One region of the Citrobacter sp. CFNIH10 genome, then DNA from elsewhere that is predicted to be linked to it. Evidence: predicted binding sites of a transcription regulator. Region 1 holds the regulator's gene; each other region holds the start of a gene.

Region 1 (4,861 bases):
GGCGGCGGAAGATCGGGCCTGCCGGCCAGAAGTTCAGGTTGATACCTGCAGCGATGTGCGGCGGCACCAGCCCCTGGTGATAGAGCACGTAGGAGAGCAGCAGGTAGTCCATGTGGCTGCGGTGGCAGGGAACATAAACAATTTCGTGCCCGTCGTGCGCCAGTTGGCGAACGCGTTCTGCGTTGTGAACGTTAATCCCCTGATACAGCCTGTTCCAGGTGAAGCCCAGAATACGGTCGGTCAGGCGAATCATCTCGTAAGAGAAGTTGGCGGCGATCTCTTCCATCAGCGCAATGGCGTTTTGCTGCGCCTTTTCATGGGAGATTTTCTTGCTGCGCGCTTCGTCTTCCACCGCGCGGGCAATCGCTTTGGAGGCCAGCAGCTTGTTGAAGAGATCCTGACGCGCAGGTAGACGCGGCCCCACCGCGGCCAGGCGCTGACGGGCGAAGTGCATACGCGCCACGCGAGCCAGTTTCTGCGCAATGGTTTTATCCGTGCCGTGCTCATCGGCCATTCGGCGCAGAGAGACGGAAGGCGAGAAGCGGACAAAGCTGTCGCGGCCAAGCCAGGAGACGGCAAAGAATTTCTGAATGCCATTAAGCATGCGCAGCGGCGGGTTAACCTCGCCCTTTTCACGACCCGGAGAACGTCCAAACATCACCGACACCGGCACCATTTGCACATCCAGATCCGGATTGCTGCGATGCAGGTCGAGATAGTTATGGAACAGCTTGATGGACTCTTCTTTCGGCGTGTAATAGGTGAAGACACGCGGTCCGCCGTGAATGAACACATAGCGCGGCAACTGTGTGCCATCGATCTCCAGCGGTTCTAACGGGTCGGGGAGATCGTGCGCCAGACATTGCGCGCGCAGCGTCAGCAAGTCCGCTTTGGAGTTGTACGGCAAAACGTACATAATTGGGCGAGAGGTGTTGAGTCCCAATTCCGGGGCAGGATCTGCCGGAATAGACTTGCTTTTTACCAGTACACTTAATGGTAAATTCAGTATTTTGTAGTAAATTCGTGGCCAGCCGGACATAAACGATGTAAAGCCTCTGGTTAATAATGCAATTGCGTTGCAAGGATATCAGAAAGTCATGTGAATTTCTGGTCTATCCCGTCATACTTCGCGCCGCGTTGCCCTAACTCGAATTACATGAGTTAACAAGACAATGTCATTGACGCCAATAATGCAAAAAGGTTCTTTTAATGGCTAATAATACCACTGGATTCACCCGAATTATCAAAGCTGCAGGCTATTCCTGGAAAGGTTTTCGCGCCGCGTGGATTAACGAGGCCGCGTTCCGTCAGGAAAGCGTGGCGGCGCTGCTGGCCGTGGCTATCGCCTGCTGGCTGGACGTGGATGCCATTACGCGCGTTCTGCTGATAGGCTCTGTCATGCTGGTCATGATTGTTGAAATCCTGAACAGCGCCATCGAGGCGGTAGTGGACCGTATCGGCTCTGATTATCACGAACTTTCTGGTCGCGCAAAAGATATGGGGTCGGCGGCGGTACTGCTTTCTATCATTGTGGCGCTGATCACCTGGGGACTCCTGTTGTGGCCACATTTTCGCTAACGTTTTTCGACCCTGATTCCATAACCGGCTAAATCTGCTGTCGAATGTGTAGTTTGTGGTTCCAAAATCACCTTTAGCTGTATATACTCACAGCATAACTGTATATACACCCAGGGGGCGGAATGAAAGCGTTAACGGCCAGGCAACAAGAGGTGTTTGATCTCATTCGGGATCACATCAGCCAGACAGGTATGCCACCGACGCGTGCGGAGATCGCACAGCGTTTGGGGTTCCGTTCCCCAAACGCGGCTGAAGAACACCTGAAGGCGCTGGCACGTAAAGGGGCGATTGAAATCGTCTCCGGTGCTTCTCGCGGCATTCGACTGCTGCAGGAAGAAGAGGAAGGGTTACCGCTCATCGGTCGCGTTGCGGCGGGCGAGCCGCTGCTGGCGCAGCAGCACATTGAAGGCCATTATCAGGTGGATCCATCTTTGTTTAAGCCGAACGCCGATTTCCTGCTGCGCGTCAGCGGAATGTCGATGAAAGACATCGGCATTATGGATGGCGATCTGCTGGCGGTACACAAAACCCAGGACGTGCGTAACGGTCAGGTGGTTGTAGCGCGTATCGACGATGAAGTGACGGTCAAGCGCCTGAAAAAACAGGGCAATAAAGTTGAACTGCTGCCCGAAAACAGCGAATTTAAACCAATCCTGGTTGACCTTCGCGAACAGAATTTTACCATCGAAGGACTGGCCGTTGGCGTCATCCGTAATGGTGAATGGCTGTAGTACTTCTTTAGGCCGGATAAGGCGTTTACGTCGTTATCCGGCACTCTCACCACTCTCGTTATGACCTCTTCTCAGGCTCGTCTCCATGCCTTTTTTTGCTTCTGCTGACAAAGCACTCTGGCGCCTCGCCTTACCGATGATTTTCTCCAATATCACCGTTCCGCTGCTGGGACTGGTGGATACGGCGGTCATTGGTCACCTGGACAGCCCCGTCTATCTCGGCGGTGTGGCAGTAGGCGCAACCGCAACCAGCTTTCTGTTTATGCTACTGCTCTTCTTACGGATGAGCACTACCGGGCTGACGGCGCAGGCATTCGGCGCGAAGAATCCTCAGGCGCTGGCGAGGGCTCTGGTGCAACCGCTGGTCCTGGCTTTGGGCGCAGGGACATTAATTGCTATCTTCCGCACGCCGATTATCGACCTGGCGCTACACATTGTCGGCGGCAGCGAAGCGGTGCTGGAACAGGCGAGGCGATTCCTGGCCATTCGCTGGCTGAGCGCGCCGGCGTCACTGGCGAATCTGGTTCTGCTCGGTTGGTTACTGGGCGTGCAATACGCGCGTGCGCCGGTGATCCTGCTGATTGTCGGCAATATCCTGAACATTGTGCTCGACCTCTGGCTGGTAATGGGGCTGCATATGAACGTGCAGGGGGCCGCACTGGCGACGGTGATTGCGGAATATGCGACGTTGCTGATCGGTTTGTTGATGGTGCGTAAGGTCTTGCACTTGCGGGGCGTCTCTCTCGTCATACTCAGGCAGGCCTGGCGCGGCAACTTTCGTCGTCTTCTGGCGCTTAATCGCGACATCATGCTGCGTTCGCTGCTGCTGCAACTCTGTTTTGGTGCCATTACCGTGCTGGGGGCCAGACTGGGTAGCGATATCATCGCCGTTAACGCCGTGTTGATGACGTTGCTGACGTTTACGGCCTATGCGCTGGATGGCTTTGCCTACGCCGTGGAGGCGCATTCCGGTCAGGCCTATGGCGCCCGCGATGGCAGTCAGTTGCTGGAGGTCTGGCGCGCGGCGTGCCGTCAGTCAGGTATTGTCGCACTGCTGTTCTCAGTGGTTTATCTGCTCGCGGGCGAACAGATCGTCGCGCTGCTGACATCACTCCCGCAAATCCAGCAACTGGCCGATCGCTATCTGCTCTGGCAAGTGATTTTGCCGTTGGTCGGCGTCTGGTGCTATCTGCTGGATGGTATGTTTATCGGTGCAACGCGGGCGGCTGAAATGCGTAACAGTATGGCGGTCGCGGCTGCCGGGTTTGCGCTGACCTTGCTGACCCTCCCCGTGTTGGGGAATCACGGTTTGTGGCTGGCGCTGGCGGTTTTCCTGGCGCTGCGCGGACTGTCATTAGCCTGGATCTGGCGGCGCCACTGGCGGAATGGGACCTGGTTTTCGGCTTCGTGATGGTTAAAGATTCTGAATAGTGAATTGAACCCAGAATCTCTGACTACACTTAATCTCACGTCCAGCAGAAAACGAACGCAGTTGGGCGGTTTACTCTCACTATTCACAGCCTAATAAAGAGGACTTTATGATGAATAAAGACGAAGCCGGCGGTAACTGGAAACAATTTAAAGGTAAAGTGAAAGAGCAGTGGGGCAAACTGACCGATGACGATATGACAGTCATTGAAGGTAAGCGTGATCAACTGGTCGGTAAGATTCAGGAACGTTATGGTTACGAGAAAGACCAGGCGGAGAAAGAGGTCGATAGCTGGGAAAAACGCAACGACTATCGGTGGTAAGCTACCCTCATACCCGTGAGTACAAGGATGTAAGCCCCTCTGTTTGCTTCGGGCGGCATAGCATGCCGCCCACTTCATTAACGGGGTTTCTTTTTAACCTGAATCGAATGATCGTGCTGACACTCGCCAGGGTGACGGCAGGCTTCCACTTCCACGCAGGCTGAGCATAATCCGTGTGCTTCAATCACATTGTGGCGCAGGGCAAACCCCATCTTCGCCGCCAGCGTATGCATAATGTCTTCCACGCCCTCCGCACACTCTTCTTTCACCGCACCACAGCGGTCGCAGATAAACATCGCGGAAGTATGAGTTGGCTGATCGAACAGGTAACACAGCACATAGCTGTTGGTGGATTCAACCTTATGCACAAAACCTTGTTCAAGCAGAAAATCGAGTGCGCGATAGACCGTTGGCGGCTTGGCCTGCGGTTCTGATTCACGCAGCAGGTCGAGCAGATCGTAAGCGCTAATTGCGCCTTCCTGAAGGCTCATCAGACGCAACACCTCAAGGCGCTGTGGGGTCAGGCGCACATTGCGTTGCGCGCACAGTTTTTCAGCTTGCGCCAGCAACTCTTGCGTTGTGGTCTTTTCCATTGGGCACCTCGGATCGCGTGAAGTAAGAAAACCCTCACTTTATCATGTTATGGGAGAAACGCCGAGATCCAGGCCGGCACGATAAATCGCCTGCTAATCTTTCCCTGTTTCGCATTCTCTTCTATACATATTGATGTCTGTCACATAATAAAAACATTCCAGCAAGTTCTGCATGGAGCGAATAGCGTCATCTTCACCCATTTTATCA
Region 2 (4,861 bases), 2.5 Mb from region 1:
AACCTCTGGTTCACCGATGATGTTGAATTCGCTATCGGTACGCAGAGCGGCAAATTGCGCAGGTCTGTCGAGCGCCGGATGAATGCCAAAGGTTTCGTAATCGTGGAAGAGAAAGGTGGGTTGTTGCTTGCCGTCATTCATAAATAAGTGGGTTCCGTGACTTCTGGTTGCGCGCTGCCTGGACTGCACAGAGTACCAAAATTCGGCGTGGTAATCAGCCTGACTCACAGAGAAGAAAGACAGAAAGCGGCTGGAGATAAGGTGCAACGGATCAATCAAACAGGGATCAATGTGCGATAAGTCACATTTTCTTGCAATTATTCCCTGTTCGTTTATCAGAATTTCCGTAAAAAGGACGGCTCTTTTGAAACGTCTGAGGACATGCTGTTGAAACCCCGTCTGTTTATTACCGCTTCTTTACTCGCGATGCATCTCTCTTCTGCACTTGCTGCCGGTACGGCTGACTTTGCGCCACCGCCACCTGGCATTGAAGCCGGTTCATGGGTGCTTATGGATTACACCACGGGGCAAATTCTCACGGCGGGTAATGAACATCAACAGCGCAATCCTGCCAGCCTGACCAAGCTGATGACCGGTTACGTGGTCGATCGCGCCATTGACAGCCAGCGCATTACGCCGGACGACATCGTCACCGTGGGACGCGACGCGTGGGCGAAGGACAACCCGGTGTTCGCCGGATCCTCGTTGATGTTCCTCAAAGAAGGGGACCGGGTGTCCGTGCGCGATTTAAGCCGTGGGTTGATTGTTGATTCCGGTAACGACGCCTGCGTAGCGCTGGCAGATTACATCGCCGGAGGACAACCGCAGTTTGTCGCGATGATGAACAATTACGTCAAGAAGCTCAATTTGCGGGACACCCATTTTGAGACGGTGCACGGACTGGATGCCCCTGGTCAGCACAGTTCAGCTTACGATCTGGCGGTGTTGTCCCGGGCAATCATTCATGGTGAGCCGGCGTTTTATCACATGTACAGTGAGAAAAGCCTCACCTGGAACGGTATTACCCAGCAAAACCGTAACGGACTGCTGTGGGATAAAACCATGAACGTTGATGGCCTGAAAACCGGACACACTTCGGGGGCTGGTTTTAACCTGATTGCTTCTGCGGTGGACGGTCAGCGCCGACTGATTGCCGTGGTGATGGGCGCGAATAGCCCAAAAGGGCGTGAGGAGCAGGCACGTAAACTGCTGCACTGGGGACAACAAAATTTCGACACGGTGCAAATCCTGCGCAGCGGTAAGCAGGTCGGAACAGAGCGTATCTGGTACGGTGATAAAGAGAAAATCGCGTTAGGTACCGAACACGATTTCTGGATGGCGCTGCCAAAGGCGGAAATGCCGCACATCAAAGCGAAGTACATCCTGGATAAGAAGGAACTGGAAGCGCCGCTTGCCGCCCATCAACGGGTCGGGGAAATTGAACTCTACGACCGCGACAAACTGGTCGCTCACTGGCCTCTGGTCACGCTGGAAGCCGTCGGTAAGGGAGGCGTCTTCTCCCGTCTGAGTGATTATTTCCATCACAAAGTCTGAATCGTACTGACAGAGACTGGCAGGAGTTCGGTTCCGCTCACATAATAACCACAAAGTGCTTGTGACGGCGGTTTAGTCTTCGTTATGCTGTATATAAATACAGTGTAACGATGGAGGCAACATGAATTACGAGATCAGAAACGCTGATAAGCGCACCGTTGCAGGTTTCCACCTGGTGGGACCGTGGGAGCAAACGGTGAAACAAGGCTTTGACCAGTTGATGATGTGGGTCGATGGCAAGCAGGTTGTAGCGCAGGAGTGGATCGCCGTTTACTTCGACAATCCGGATGAAGTGCCCGCCGAAAAACTGCGCTGTAGTACGGTCGTTTCCGTGCCTGCTGATTTTGTCATCCCGGAAAACAGCGAAGGCGTGACGCTCAGCGAAATCGACGGCGGTCAATATGCGACGGCAGTTGCACGCGTCGATAATAATGATTTTGCCACGCCGTGGTATCAGTTCTTCAATAGCCTGATGCAGGACAAGGCATATGAAATGGCATGCAAACCCTGCTTTGAAGTCTATCTGAATAACGGTTGCGAAGACGGTTACTGGGATATCGAGATGTATATCGCGGTGCAACCAGCCACGAAGTAAGTCTAAAACCAGGCGGACCGGCGCGGAGCGACTACGCTTAGCGAGATGTCCTGTCCGCCACAGTGAACTTCTGCGCGTAAAAACAGGTACAATCATTTTTTGCTTTTCCTGATGGAGTGCATGAGTGCGTGCCGACAAGTCACTGAGTCCATTTGAAATCCGCCTGTATCGCCATTACCGCATTGTGCATGGTATTCGCATCGCGCTGGCCTTCATCCTGACTTTTTTGCTTGTTCGTTTATTTAACATTCCGGAAGGGACATGGCCCTTGATTACGCTGGTGGTGATTATGGGGCCGATCTCGTTCTGGGGAAACGTGGTTCCCCGTGCCTGGGAGCGGATTGGTGGTACGATCCTCGGATCGGTGCTGGGTCTGGTGGCGCTGCGTCTTGAGCTATTCTCATTGCCACTGATGCTGCTCTGGTGTGCGGCAGCTATGTTCCTGTGTGGATGGCTCGCGTTAGGAAAAAAACCGTATCAGGCGCTCTTGATTGGCATCACGCTTGCTGTTGTCGTGGGTGCGCCCGCTGGCGATATGGAGACCGCACTCTGGCGCGGCGGCGATGTCATTCTGGGGGCGCTCCTCGCCATGCTGTTCACCGGAATCTGGCCGCAGCGCGCCTTCATTCACTGGCGCATCCAACTGGCGCACTGCGTGACGGCCTATAACCGGGTGTATCAGGCCGCGCTGTCGCCTAATCTGTTAGAACGTCCCCGTCTGGATAAACATCTGCAACAGCTATTAGGTGACGTGGTAAAAATGCGCGGACTTATTACGCCGGCGAGCAAAGAGACGCGCATCCAGAAATCTATTTTTGAAGCCATTCAGACCGTCAATCGTAATCTGGTTTGCATGCTCGAATTGCAGATCAATGCCCTGTGGGCGACCCGTGAAAGCCATTTCGTCATGCTCAATGCCCATACGCTGCGGGAAACGCAGCAAATGACCCAGCAGGCGCTGTTGACGATTGCCCATGCCTTGTTCGAAGGTAATCCGCAGCCGATTCTCGCCAACAGCGAAAAACTGAACGAGACCGTTAACGAATTGCGCACGCTGATCCGTCAGCACGATGAACATCATGTGGCTGAAACGCCGATTCATGGCTATGTCTGGCTAAGCCTGGAAACCGCCCGTCAACTGGAGCTGCTGTCGCATCTTATCTGTCGCGCACTGCGCAAATAAAAAGCAGGTAAGGGGAATGCTGCCCTGGCTGCTTCGATTCAGCAAGGAATAAGGGTATGATGGAAACCAGAATGAAGCCATTGTCATTTGCGGCTGCGAAAAGTAATGTTAGCCCTATCGTTTAAACGAATCCGACTCTCACATTATCAGGGGTGTAAAAATGGAAACTACCAAGCCATCTTTCCAGGACGTGCTGGAATTTGTCCGTCTGTTCCGTCGTAAAAACAAACTGCAGCGTGAAATCCAGGACGTTGAGAAAAAGATCCGTGACAACCAGAAACGTGTTCTGCTGCTGGACAACCTGAGCGATTACATCAAGCCGGGGATGAGTGTTGAAGCTATTCAGGGCATCATCGCCAGCATGAAAAGCGACTATGAAGATCGCGTTGATGACTACATCATCAAAAATGCAGAGATCTCTAAAGAACGTCGCGACATCTCCAAAAAGCTGAAAGCGATGGGTGAAATGAAAAACGGCGACGCGAAAGCGGAGTAACGTTTTGCCAGCAGTGAGGATCCGTCAGGCGATCCTCACTGTCGCTTCACGCCACCGCTGACCATTCGCAATAAATGCTGTTCCGGCCAGTGCTCGGTCAGTCTGTTCCTTGCCAGTAACCACTTAACGTAATCGACATCGTGTCGCTGTCTGTCGAGCATCAGTCCGACGACGCTGCCGCTGTGCGCCACGTTCACGCCGTATAAACCACACTCTTCAACCAGCGACAATAGCGCGTCGAAATCCGGTTTTGGCAACAGCATCTGGCTGGCAATAGCGCTCAGCGTCGCCGCTTCTCCCATACGATAAGGATTTTGCTCCGCACAGGCTTCCTGTACTTTTTCCCATGCCCGCTTCAGCGCCGGTGCGCCCGCATGTAAACCCGCCTGCCGGGGAATGCGATGATAATCCGCGGTGCGTAAAGTTTGCGGACTCTCCAGTACGAGAAGATCCAGCGCCGGTTGAGCATCGCAGGGGATTTGCGTCGATGCGTCGTTGTGGTCAAACAGCGTCAGTTGCTGAAAAACGGTGCTGTCCGTCGGTTCCAGCGAGACGCATAGTTGCGCGAGGGTGGACTCATCCAGCTGATGACCCAGATGCTGCGCGGTGGCGACAGCGGTTGCGGCAATATCCGCCGTACTGCTGGCCATGCCTTTGGCAATCGGGATAGTTGAATGGATCGAAACACGGATATCCTGACTCAGGTGGGCAGGGTAGTCCCAGTGTTCAAGAAGTCGGTTGACCATCGCCCGCGAAAGAGGGCGCTCATCCGCCAGAGGGGAACCGGTGCTAACCTCGACAGTGCTGTACCAGTCAACCGGGCAGGAGACCAGTTTCTCGCTGCCCATTATCCAGCCCTGAATAAGTTCTCCGCATGACGCGGGGCACTGCGCAACAGCCACGTTATCACCTTTCTGATCTGTAATCCTCGGCGCATAGTGTCATGGCGATTGCGCTATTACCATGATTTGCCGCAATTTGCGCGGCGCGAACTCAGGCCGACACGGCGATACTTTCTGATTCTGCGAGAGCA
Region 3 (4,861 bases), 290 kb from region 1:
TGCAACAGCGCCTCAATCCACTCTACGCTCGGGACATTCGGCGAGTGAATGTCATACACGCCCGGTCCGATTTCGTTCGGATAGTCGAACTCTTCGAACGACTCCAGAAGCTCCATGTCGGAACGTGAGGTCTCAATGGTGATCACGTCAGCATCCAGCGCGGCAATAGAATCCATGATGTTGTTAAACTCGCAGTAACACATGTGGGTGTGGATCTGGGTATCATCTTTCGCCACCGCCGCGTTGATACGGAACGCTTCCACGCCCCACGCCAGATAAGCCGCCCAGTCGCTACGACGCAACGGCAGCCCTTCGCGTAGTGCGGGTTCATCAATCTGAATGATGCCAATGCCTGCCGCTTCCAGATCCGCCACCTCATCACGCAGTGCCAGCGCGATCTGTTTGGCGATGGTTTCGCGGGTGACGTCTTCACGCGGGAAGGACCAGCAGAGAATGGTCACCGGGCCGGTCAGCATGCCTTTTACCGGTTTGTCAGTCAGCGACTGAGCATACTTCGCCCATTCTACGGTGATCGCTTCCGGACGGCTGACGTCGCCGATCACCACCGGCGGTTTCACGCAGCGAGAGCCGTAACTCTGCACCCAGCCATTCTGGGTGAAAACAAAACCATCGAGGTGCTCACCGAAATATTCCACCATGTCGTTACGCTCGGCTTCACCGTGGACCAGCACGTCCAGGCCTAAGCGTTCCTGCTCAACAATCGCCTGCTTAATATGCTCCGCGATGCCAGTGCGATAGTTGTTAGCATCAAGCTGCCCTTTTTTGAAGTCCAGACGCAGGCCGCGGATTTCAGTAGTCTGCGGGAAAGAACCGATAGTGGTCGTCGGCCATGCAGGCAGGTTGAAGCGCGCACGCTGAGCCTCAGCGCGCACTTCGTACGGGTTCGCCCGCTGGCTGTCCTGCGCGGTGATGGCCGCCAGACGTTTTTCCACTGCTGCATTGTGCACACGGGTCGAGTGGCGACGCGCCTGAATCGGTGCGCTCCATTCGGCGATGGCGGCGGTATCGCCGCTGTTCAGCGCATCGCGCAGCAGCGTCAGTTCACCACACTTTTGCAGGGCGAAGGCAAACCAGCTCTTCACTTCCGCATCCAGACGCGTTTCAACGCTCAGGTCGATCGGGCTGTGCAGCAATGAGCAGGACGAGGCCACCCACAGATCGCGAAGGCCTACGATATCTTTAATCTGGGCATATTTTTCTGTCAGATCGGCACGCCAGACGTTGCGTCCATTGACCAGACCGGCAGACAGCAGCCAGTCAGTCGGCAGGCGTTTGTGCAGCGCTGTCACGTCATCTTTACCGTGGACCAGGTCAACGTGGAGTCCTTGTACCGGCAGCGCGGCAATGGTATCAAGGTTAGGCGTCACACCTTCAAAGTAGGTGGTCAGCAGCAGTTTCACCTGCCCGGAAAGCGCATCGTAGGCCGGTTTGAAGGCGTTCAGCCACGTCTGCGGCAGTTCCAGCACCAGCGCGGGTTCGTCGATCTGCACCCACTCGATGCCGCGTTTTGCCAGTTCCGCCAGCACCTGCTGGTAAACCGGCAGAATGTCTTTCAGCAGGCTCAGGCGATCGAACGACTCGCCCTTTACTTTGCCCAGCCACAGGTAAGTGACCGGGCCGAGCAGCACAGGTTTCACCTTGTGACCCAGCGCCAGCGCTTCGTCTACTTCATCCAGCAGTTGTGTCCAGGTCAGTTTGAACTGCTGACCCTTAACGAACTCCGGCACCATATAGTGATAGTTGGTGTTAAACCATTTGGTCATTTCTGCCGCCGCAGCCGGTTCGCCGGTCGGCGCACGACCGCGACCAATGCGGAACAGGGTGTCGATATCGACGGAACCATCTTTGTTCTGATGACGCGCCGGGACGTTACCGAGCAGCAGGCTGGTGGTCAGAACATGGTCGTACCAGGCAAAATCGCCGACCGGCAGTAGATCGATACCTGCCTGCTTTTGCTGATCCCAGTGACGCGCCCGCAGTTCGCGGCCCACCGCCAGCAGTTCTTCACGGGTCACATTACCCGCCCAGTAGCCCTCTTGCGCTTTTTTCAGCTCGCGACGCAGGCCAACACGAGGGAAACCGAGGGTGTGATTCAGTATTGTCATTTTACTTCCTCTAATTATATGTAAATCCTATGGATTTTTAATTCAGGGAAGGTGGCAAGTTTGCTCATCCCCGGGAGCTTACATCAGTAAGTAACCAGGGCGGGGAAACGCAGCCAACGCACCATAAATTTAAAATACGAAGGATTTTGGACGTCTGGATGTTTACACATCCATATTTGACAGTTACTGTATATTCCTCAAGCGCAATTTGTTCATGCCGAAGTGAAGGACTTTCATGATCGAGATTAAACACCTGAAAACGCTCCAGGCGTTGCGGAATACCGGGTCACTGGCAGCCGCCGCGGCGACGCTGCATCAGACCCAATCCGCCCTGTCTCACCAGTTCAGCGATCTGGAACAGCGCCTTGGCTTTCGGCTATTCATACGTAAAAGTCAGCCGCTGCGTTTCACCCCACAGGGTGAGATCCTGTTGCAACTGGCCAGTCAGGTTCTGCCACAAATTAACCGCGCGTTGCAGGCCTGCAACGAACCACAACAAACCCGTCTGCGTATCGCCATTGAGTGCCATAGCTGTATTCAGTGGTTGACCCCGGCGCTGGAAAACTTCCGCGCCAAATGGCCGCAGGTGGAGATGGATTTTAAATCCGGCGTGACGTTTGACCCCCAACCGGCGCTCCAGCAGGACGAGCTCGATCTGGTGATGACCTCTGACATTCTGCCGCGCAGCGGGCTGCATTATTCTCCGATGTTTGATTTTGAAGTTCGCCTGGTGCTGGCACCCGAGCATCCGCTGACCAGCAAAACGCAGATCACCCCGGAAGATTTAGCCAGCGAAACGCTGCTGATCTATCCGGTACAACGCAGTCGACTGGACGTCTGGCGTCATTTTCTTCAGCCCGCAGGGGTCAGCCCGTCACTGAAAAGCGTGGATAATACTCTGCTGTTGATTCAGATGGTGGCGGCAAACATGGGCATTGCTGCCCTGCCGCACTGGGTCGTGGAGAGTTTTGAACGCCAGGGCCTGGTGGTGACCAGAACCCTGGGAGAGGGCTTATGGAGCCGCCTGTACGCCGCCGTGCGTGATGGCGAGCAGCGCCAGCCGGTGACTGAGGCGTTTATTCGATCGGCGCGCAATCACGCCTGCGATCATCTGCCGTTTGTTCGGAGCGCGGAGCGACCCACTTTCGATGCACCCACAGTGAAGCCAGTATCACCATCGCACCCGTAATAAAACTTGGCCAGTGGGGCTGTTGGTGCCAGATAGCCAGGTTGACCAGCAGCCCTGCGGGCACATGCATATTGTTCATAATACCCAGCGTCCCCGCATCAACCTGTGTCGCGCCGTAGTTCCACATAAAGTAGCCGATGCCTGAAGCGGCCACGCCCAGGAACACCAGAATTCCCCACTGGAGCGTGGTTTCCGGCATTTTCTGCGCATTGCCCAACATGAACCAGGCAACTACCGCCACCAGAAACGCGCCGATGTAAAACCATGCAAAGGCGTTATGCTGGGGCATCGGGCGCGTCTCCATCAGGCGTTTATAGCCCACCATCCCGATGGCAAAACTGATGTTGGAAAGCTGTACCAGCAGCAGACCAGTCCAGAAGTGATCGGTCACCTGGTCATAACGAATAATCCCTGCGCCAATCACCGCCAGCAGCGCGCTAAACGCATACCCCCAGCGCAGCCGCCGTTTACTCATCAGATCGTAAATCAGCGTGATATAGAGCGGCGTCAACACGGTAAACAGCAGCAGTTCAGAGACAGTCAGATAGAGATAAGCGTGGAAACTCAGCATATACATGATGCCAAGCTGCATGGCTCCCACCAGCATATAAAGCCCGATAGTTTTCAGGCTGTGCCCGCGCGTACGCAGGAAAGGCAGGAATACCAGCGCCGCCAGACCGACCCGAACCAACACGGCAAAGTAGCTATCGACGTGCCCGGCAAGGTATTCCCCGAACAGGCTGAAGGAGAAAGCCCACAGGATCGTGGTAATGATCAGTAACGCCACAATGGATATCTCGTAGAATATGGAGTATCCATTGTAGCGGAGAGTTAAGTTGACAACTGATTAATTAATCAGCATTCATCTTAGCGTAAGAAGAGATCGCGCAGATAATGCGGCACCGCATCGTCGATATTAGAGCCGATCACTTCCAGTTCCGGATGCAGATCCTTCAGGCGTTGATGCGCCCCGGCCATAATGCAGCCTTTGCCTGCCATTGACAGCATTTCAGCGTCGTTCATCCCGTCGCCAAAGGCGATGCAGTCTTTGAGGCTGTAACCCATCGCGTTGGCGACCGCCTCCAGCGCATGGCCTTTCGACACGCCGCCCGCCATCACTTCCAGACAGGTGAGCGTGGAGAAGCTCACGTTCACCCGATCGCCCCAGCGCGCATTAATAGCCTGTTCCAGCGGCAGCAGGACGTCATGAGAATGACTGGTGAAGAACACTTTGCTGACGCCTTCCGGCTCCAGTAAACCCGGTTCAAACAGCGAGTAATGGAACACCGCCTCTTTGAAAAATCGCATTTCATCCGGACGATGGCGGTTCATAAACCATTCGTCATCGCGATAGACGTTAGTGATGATATCCGGGTTCGCGTTCACCACCCCAAACAGATCGCTGGCAATATCGCGGTCCAGATTATGGGTAAACACCAGATTGCCATCCATATCATGCACACGCGCGCCGTTGGAGGTAATCATATAGCACTTAATCTCCAGATTATCGCGAATCTGCCCCACATCGACATGATGTCGACCGGTC

What was found. The regulator LexA, encoded in region 1, represses DNA repair genes until DNA is damaged. The targets are predictions, from matches to a motif close to TNCTGTATGTACATACAGNA.
Region 2: sbmC (DNA gyrase inhibitor SbmC) is a predicted target of LexA. The motif match lies at 1,640-1,659, and genes of this name have one in related genera.
Region 3: metR (HTH-type transcriptional regulator MetR) is a predicted target of LexA. The motif match lies at 2,279-2,298, and genes of this name have one in related genera.

Annotation. Positions count from the first base shown of each region.
Region 1 covers NZ_CP026216.1:1,722,310-1,727,170, forward strand. The annotation lists gene plsB (glycerol-3-phosphate 1-O-acyltransferase PlsB) at 1-1,039, opposite strand, end outside; gene C2U53_RS11680 (diacylglycerol kinase) at 1,210-1,578, shown strand; gene lexA (transcriptional repressor LexA) at 1,701-2,309, shown strand; gene dinF (MATE family efflux transporter DinF) at 2,395-3,720, shown strand; gene C2U53_RS11695 (CsbD family protein) at 3,851-4,060, shown strand; gene zur (zinc uptake transcriptional repressor Zur) at 4,138-4,653, opposite strand.
Region 2 covers NZ_CP026216.1:4,511,510-4,516,370, reverse strand. The annotation lists gene sbcB (exodeoxyribonuclease I) at 1-141, opposite strand, end outside; gene dacD (serine-type D-Ala-D-Ala carboxypeptidase DacD) at 382-1,554, shown strand; gene sbmC (DNA gyrase inhibitor SbmC) at 1,676-2,149, shown strand; gene C2U53_RS26120 (FUSC family protein) at 2,274-3,332, shown strand; gene C2U53_RS26115 (DUF496 family protein) at 3,493-3,828, shown strand; gene C2U53_RS26110 (L-threonine kinase) at 3,864-4,730, opposite strand; gene C2U53_RS26105 (acetate/propionate family kinase) at 4,822-4,861, opposite strand, start outside.
Region 3 covers NZ_CP026216.1:1,427,619-1,432,479, reverse strand. The annotation lists gene metE (5-methyltetrahydropteroyltriglutamate--homocysteine S-methyltransferase) at 1-2,126, opposite strand, end outside; gene metR (HTH-type transcriptional regulator MetR) at 2,362-3,315, shown strand; gene bioP (biotin transporter) at 3,203-4,102, opposite strand; gene yigL (sugar/pyridoxal phosphate phosphatase YigL) at 4,183-4,861, opposite strand, start outside.